DNA from 3 places in the Dermacoccus sp. Ellin185 genome. Region 2 is predicted to be linked to each of the others. Evidence: predicted binding sites of a transcription regulator. Region 2 holds the regulator's gene; each other region holds the start of a gene.

Region 1 (2,264 bases), on a different contig from region 2:
CGCTCCAGACGCCATCCGCGTCGAGGACGCTGACGCGGCTCGCGCTCCCGTCGAGCGTTGGCCCGGAGGTGTGAGTAACCCGCTCCACCGCCTCCGCGCCACCGGCCACCGAGGGACGAGAGCGCACAACAGGCACCTGGAGGTGCAGAACCGGTGTGACGTGCACGTTGGCCAGCGCCAGCAGGACGAGAGCGTCCGCGCGCAGCGCATTGATCGGTTCGCGCAGCGCGACGTCGAGTACGTGCGGGGCCGAGTCGCGAAGCTCCTGTGCGTGGGAGTGGATGGCGGCCTTGAGATCCGCCGCGTCGCGCGCGGGCAGGACCGCGCGCAGCTCCGTCAGGGTCGGGTGCTCGGGGTGTGGCGCGAACCAGACACCGAGCTGTGCCCTTATGTCGATCTCGTCCTCGTCTTCGGTCAACCCCAGGGCGTCGAGGACTCGCGTCGTGCGGTTGCTCGCCGCCGTGGAGCCCGCGGTGGCAGCCTTCGCGTGGATCAGGTGCGGCAACGCCACCGCGATCTGCGCGTCGTCGAGATGCGCCAGCACATCACTGATCTTGACCACCGAACTCATGCGCGCACGCCCGGCGCCGGCCTGCTCGAAGAGGGGACGCAGGCAGTGGCGGATGCGCTCGGCATCAGCGGCCATCGCTTCGGCGTGAGAACTGGACACGCCCAGGGCAGGGCCGAGCGCTGCCGCGGCGAACTCGCCGGGCGTCAGGGGGTAGTCGCGATCGTCCATCGACTCCCACTCGATGTCGTCACGCTCGCGATGGACGGTGTGGTGGCGTGCGGCGAGAGCGTGCATCGTCGCGTCCGCGGAGCGTGACACCCGCGACGCGGTGGCAGCAGCGCGCTCGAGCGAGACAGCGGCCTCCTCGAGCGCTGCGGCCCGCTCGTCGAGCGTCATGACGGGACGTTCGACGAAGGCGCCCTCGGCGTTGAGTGCCTCGTCGAAGAGGGCGTGACTCAGCGCCTCCCAGAGCTCGAACCGATCGAGAACCGGGAGGTTGCGTGCCTGCCGAAGCAGGGTGCGCGCGACCTCGTCCATGACTCCAGTTTAGTACATATGTTCGAACATGGCGAGTTGCGAGGCGAAGAGATGCCGTCATGGCGCGAGGCCTCGGGATCCGCACGTCCGGCCCGGCTCGTGCTACTTCACGGGGCTACGCCGCGCCTACTTCCCCCGCCAGCACGCGCCGAGCAGGACCACGTGGTACTTGAGGTGCGCAGCCTCGGTTGAGCCAACCGTCACGCCACGAACACGCAGAACGGATGCCCGGCGGGTTCGGTGAAGACGTAGAGGGCTTCATCGTCGTCATCGGAGCGGTCGAGCACCTGCGTCGCGCCGAGCGACACGGCGCGCTCCCGCTGCCGTTCGAGCGAGGCCACGGCCGGCACCGTCAGGTCGAGGTGCATCTGCATCGGCACGCGCCCCTCGGGCCACGTCGTGGGTTCGAGGTCCTCGTCGCGTTGAAACGCGAGCGCTCGGCGGCCGCCCGCGTGCGTCAGCACGAGCCAGTCGGCATCATCCGGGCCGTCACTCGGTAGCTCGTCCCGGCGCGATACGTCAGCCCGAGGAACTGCCGATAGAACTCCGCGAGGCGCCGCGGATCACGCGCGTCGAGGACGGTCTGCATCAGCTGGGGGGCATCGCTCATGCGGCCACAGTAGACGGAGTCTCCCTCGCCGTCAGGGGCGAATCGCCGGCACGAACTGCAGGCCCACGGGCCGTCATACTGGCGGCATGACGCAGATTTCGGAGAAGGACGTCATCCTCGCCTACGTGCTGGCGAAGTTCGACGCGATCGTCACCATCGTGCGCGACATGGATGACGCGACGGCCAACGCGACGCTGCCCGTCGCCGGCTCGAACAGCCCCTACGCGCTGCTGACGCACTGCCTCGGGGCGATGCGTCGGTGGTCGAGCACCGTCAACCTGGGGGGCACCGTTCCGCGCGACCGCGACGCTGAGTTCACCGCCACCGGCCCCGTCTCGACGCTCGTCGAACGCGCCGCACGCGAACGTCAGGCCTTCATAGACGACGTCGCCGCCACCGACCTCGACGCGCTCCCGGTGGCCCCGCCGGCCGACCGAGTCGACGCCCCGGCGCGCTCGTATCAGGTCACCGACTGCCGCGCCGTGCTCCTGCACGTCGTCGAGGAGCTCGCGCAGCACCTTGGCCACCTCGAGATCACCCGCGACGTCCTGCTCGCGCGCGGCTGAGGCGCGGATCGAGACGCTGCGTGCCCATGAAGTCGGATTG
Region 2 (2,264 bases):
CGTCACCGAGCTGCATGGGTCGCTCGAGCACGTCGTCTGCGTCGCGTGCGGGACGCGGGAAGGGCGCCGTGGCTTCCAGGTACGCCTGCGCGAACTCAACCCCCAGCTGCCGACGCAGGCGCGCCTGCTCGCCGACGGCGACGCGGACGTCGCGGTCGAGCTGGAGCGCGGTGTCATTGTGCCGGCGTGCCTGCGCTGCACGGCCACGACGGTGAAGCCGGACGTCGTCATGTTCGGTGAGTCCGTCGCTCCTGAGGTCGTGGAGGCGCAGATGCGGGCACTGGAACGCTGCCGGGGCGTGCTCGTGCTCGGCAGTTCGCTCAAGGTGATGTCGGGTTACCGGTTCGTGCTCGCCGCCCTCAAGCAGCAGAAGCCGGTCGCCCTCGTCGGGCTCGGCGCGATGCGTGGCGAGGAGCGGGTCGACCTCGTCGTGCGCGAACCCCTCGGCCCGACCCTCACCGCCGTGTGCGACGCGCTGGGGCTCGACCTCGCGACGTCCTGACGTCTCGGCGTCGAACGTCGGGGCGCAGAAGGGGCTGAGAGTCGAGTTGCAACCACACGCTGGACCGATCCGCGCGGCGGGGCCAGCGCCTCAGATGCTGCGCAGGACGGCCGTGACCTTGCCCATGATGCTCGCGTGGTCGCCGTCGATCGGGGAGTAGGCCTCGTTCGCGGGCATGAGCCACGTCTTGCCCTCGCTGCGGCGCAGCGTCTTGACCGTGGCCTCCGAGTCGAGCAGTGCCGCGACGATCTCCCCGTTGGCGGCGTCGGCCTGGCGTCGCACGACGACCCAGTCGCCCTCGCAGATGGCCGCATCGATCATCGAGTCGCCGACGACGCGCAGCAGGAACAGCTCGCCGTCACCGACGATCTGACGCGGTAGCGGGAAGACGTCCTCGACGGCCTGCTCGGCGAGGATCGGGCCACCGGCCGCGATGCGGCCGACGACCGGCACGTATGACGGCGTGGGTCGCTCGTCGCCCGAGCCCGTCTCGTCGTGCTGCGACTCGGATAGCGCAGACACGGCGTTGCCGCGGTAGCCGCGGGTCGCCGCACCCGAGTCGGGGGAGACGACCTCCATGGCGCGCGGGCGGTTCGGGTCGCGGCGCAGGTATCCCTTGCGCTCGAGTGCGGCGAGCTGATGGGCCACCGAACTCGGGCTCGTCAGACCGACGGCCTCGCCGATCTCACGCAGGCTCGGGGGGTAGCCGCGCTCGTCGACGGAACGTCGGATCACGGTGAGCACCTTGTGCTGGCGTGGCGTCAGCTTGCCCGGCGTGCGCTCCTGCATCGAATGAACGTCACCCATGGTGTGACCCTCCTGGTCCTCGTCGCACGTCGGTGGTCGCGGTGGCGACACGTGCACCCTCCGGCGGGGCGAAAATGCCCGCCATGACGGGGTTGTCGGTGCGCGGTGCTTGTGTATCTGACATCACCCACAGTACGCGGTGTCGCACACAGTTTTCAAAAATGTGTACGAAGAAATCCGTGCGCGCCGTTCGAAAGCACGTTCGGGTGTCGTACAGTTGTTCTATCGCACGCGTGTTCGATCGGTCCCTCCGGGCTGACCGGGTCGTGTGAGGAAGCCGCACCGGTGACGGTGTGGCGGCGCCTCGGGGGTGTCCCGAGAGAAGGAGTGGTTTCGATGGTTGCTTCGAGTACTGCAGTTCGACGTGAGCCCGTGCTGGGTTCGGGTGTCGACGTGCGCCGCGTGGCGCGGGTCGACGCTGCGGCATCCCGCTCGCACCTCCACCTCGTGCCCACGGGTGGCGCGGTGCAGGTCGTCACGAACTCTCAGAGCGTTCGTTTCGCCCGTCGTCGCTTCACGGCCGTGTGCGTGGCTCTCGTCGTCGTGGCGGGGGCCATCCTCGCGGGCCGGGCGATGGCGAGCGGTGTCGACGGTACGCAGCGGCACGAGGTCACAGTTCGCGCGGGGGAGACGCTCTCGCAGATCGCGGCGCGTGAGATGCCGGGCGTGCGCAACGACCAGGCGGTCGCCGCGATCGAGCACGAGAGCAACCTCGGCTCGTCGCAGGTGCAGGCCGGCCAGAAGGTGATCATCCCCGCACCGTGAAGTGTGACGATCGCCATCGTCGTGTTCGAGGGTTCGAGGGGGCGTGAGTCGCCTCCCCCCCGGCTGGCGCAGGATTCCGCGGCGCACGAGTGGCGGGGGTCGTCGCTAGGCTGCGCAGGGCGAGTAGACGCGGCCTCGGTGCTGTTGCGCGTCGGGTCTCAGGGGCCTAATATCTCTACATGTGGGGATT
Region 3 (2,264 bases), on a different contig from region 2:
GACCCGGGTGCAGTGCGGGAAGCGGCAGTGCACGTCACGCTCACGGACAAGCCGCGCCACTCGCGCGCCGGGACGATACGTCGTCGAGCAACTCGCGAGCGTCGTCCACGCACCGTCAACGAGGTCGATCGTGAACGTGGTGTCGACGAGCGCCGCGACGCGCCGAACGGCTGCCGCGTCGACGTGGCCCAGGCCGGGGATGTGGGCCGCGCCCAATGTGTCCAGGGGTCGCGTGATGACGCCGATCGGCCCGGCCTCAGCGTGCTGACGGGGCCGACCAAGACCGTCCTCATCAAGACCGCCCTCGTCGAGACCGCAGTTGGGGACGGAGGCGAGCGACGCAGGGGGCTCCAGCGTTCCGAACCGCCGGTCGGAAGGCGCTGGTGGGCTCGCGTGGACGGGCACCTTGAGGTGCATGACGGTGTTGACCGTTGAGTTCGCGAAGACAAGGTCGAGCAGTGCGTCGACGCGAACGGCGCCGAGGGGTTCGGTGCCACTCCCTGCCACACTGACGTGGCTCGCGGCGCGCCACCGCGCGAGTTCGTCACGTGGATCTGGCGCATGGTCGTTGAGCGTCTGAGCGTGCGCTTCGATCGCGGCGCGGAGACGGGCAGCGTCCTCGGTGGCCATGATCAGACGCACCTCGGTGAGGGTGTCGAAATCGAGGTGGGGCGTGAACCATAGCCCGTGCTCACGACGGGGGTCGAGGGTGTCGGCCTCGGTCTGCGCCAGCCGCCTGTCGTGCAGCAGTTTGCGCGCCCGGGAGCGGGCACCGTCGACGCTGAGGTGGTGTGCTCCCCCGCTCACGAGATCCGTGAGCACCTCTGCAGCCAACTCGTCGTCGAGGTGCGCCATCTCACGCGCCAGCGTGGCGGCCACCATGGTGCGGCAGGCTCCCCGCAGCGTCAGTTCGTGCAGAGCGGGCGCGCGGTCGCGGAGCATGCGTCCGTCGACAGCGAGGCGCGACGCGGTGGCGCTCGAACACCCGAGGGCGTTCCCGAGATCATCCCCCGCGAATTCGCCTGCGGTCGGAGGGCGTTCGCAGAGCCCATAGTTCTCCTCGTCGAGGTGAGCACGCTGGGCGACCGTGTCTTCGTGTTCGACGGCGACGGCGTGAAGCACCGCGTCGGCGGCCCTCGTCACCTCCTGCGCAGCAACGGCGATGTCTTCCAGTCGTGCTTGGAGCGTGAACGTGCGCGTGTGGCGCTCATCGAAGGTTCGCGGCAACGCGTCGCCCGAGCAGGGCGCCAATGTCTCCGGGTCGGCCAGCGCCTGCTCTGCGATCGCGCGCGTCAGCAGAACCCATGCGCCCACCAGCTCGGTGGACGGCATGGCGGCGACCGTCTCGGCCGTCACTGCCAGCGTTTGATCCATGCCACTAGTTTAGTACACATGTTCGAATCTTGGTAGGGTCAAAGGGATAGTGAGTGAACCCACTGGCCGGCCCTTCCTCCGCGCCAGGGCTGCATCACGAATCACAAGAGCACCCGCCGCGTGCAACCCTGCGATCAGGCGGCGCTGGTTTGCACCCGCTTGGTCTACCGCCTGACGGCAGACGAGGTACAGGCGACTGGTGGTTGACTCATCCCATGGCCTCAGCGACGCTGCCCACGCACATTGCCGTCGTGGCACTCGTTCGGGACGCGAGGGTGCTACTCGCTCACCGCCACCCGAACCGGATGAATTATCCGGACCTGTGGGACCTGCCCGGGGGACACGTCGAACCCGGCGAGTCCGCCGAGTGCGCTGCCCGTCGCGAGTGCGTCGAAGAGCTCGGAGTGACGGTGATCGATGCAGAGCGATTTCCGATGGCCTGCAAGGATCCAGCCCTGTTGAAGCATGCGTTCTTCGCGACGCGCTGGGTAGGGAACCCCCGCAACATCGCGCCCGACGAGCACGACGACATCGGCTGGTTCGCCGAGAGCGAACTGCCCCGGTTGGCCATGGCCGATCCTGCGGGGTGTCAGGACCTCGTCAGGCTCATGCGGGCGATCAAATGACATCAGCCCCGGCGTGGCGTGACCGTATTTCGCTTGCCGGTCGGCTGCCTCGCCCATAGCGTGTCGAGCATGCCCCAACCTGCTGGCTTCGCCTTTCTCGAACGTGATGGCGTCGTTGTCATCACTCATCACGGACGCACAGCGACGACTCTTAGGGGCGCGCGTGCTGCGGACTTCTTGGAAGACGTCGAGGACGGTGACGCTCAGGAGATCATGGCGCGCCTCACCGGCAACTATCGCCGCGGCAATGAGCGTCAGGCCCGC

Evidence for each region. The regulator LexA, encoded in region 2, represses DNA repair genes until DNA is damaged. The targets are predictions, from matches to a motif close to TCGAACANNTGTTCGA.
Region 1: HMPREF0321_RS15190 (HNH endonuclease signature motif containing protein) is a predicted target of LexA. The motif match lies at 1,059-1,074, and genes of this name have one in related genera.
Region 3: HMPREF0321_RS07380 (HNH endonuclease signature motif containing protein) is a predicted target of LexA. The motif match lies at 1,385-1,400, and genes of this name have one in related genera.

What each region holds. Positions count from the first base shown of each region.
Region 1 covers NZ_AEIQ01000131.1:4,412-6,675, reverse strand. Annotated here, with positions in the region: gene HMPREF0321_RS15190 (HNH endonuclease signature motif containing protein) at 1-1,048, opposite strand, end outside; gene HMPREF0321_RS17495 (VOC family protein) at 1,249-1,512, opposite strand; gene HMPREF0321_RS17490 (VOC family protein) at 1,506-1,658, opposite strand; gene HMPREF0321_RS14435 (DUF664 domain-containing protein) at 1,745-2,224, shown strand.
Region 2 covers NZ_AEIQ01000099.1:105,071-107,334, reverse strand. Annotated here, with positions in the region: gene HMPREF0321_RS11585 (Sir2 family NAD-dependent protein deacetylase) at 1-502, shown strand, start outside; gene lexA (transcriptional repressor LexA) at 593-1,309, opposite strand; gene HMPREF0321_RS15025 (LysM peptidoglycan-binding domain-containing protein) at 1,646-2,074, shown strand.
Region 3 covers NZ_AEIQ01000069.1:71,022-73,285, forward strand. Annotated here, with positions in the region: gene HMPREF0321_RS07380 (HNH endonuclease signature motif containing protein) at 1-1,374, opposite strand, end outside; gene HMPREF0321_RS07385 (NUDIX hydrolase) at 1,590-2,000, shown strand; gene HMPREF0321_RS07390 (hypothetical protein) at 2,070-2,264, shown strand, end outside.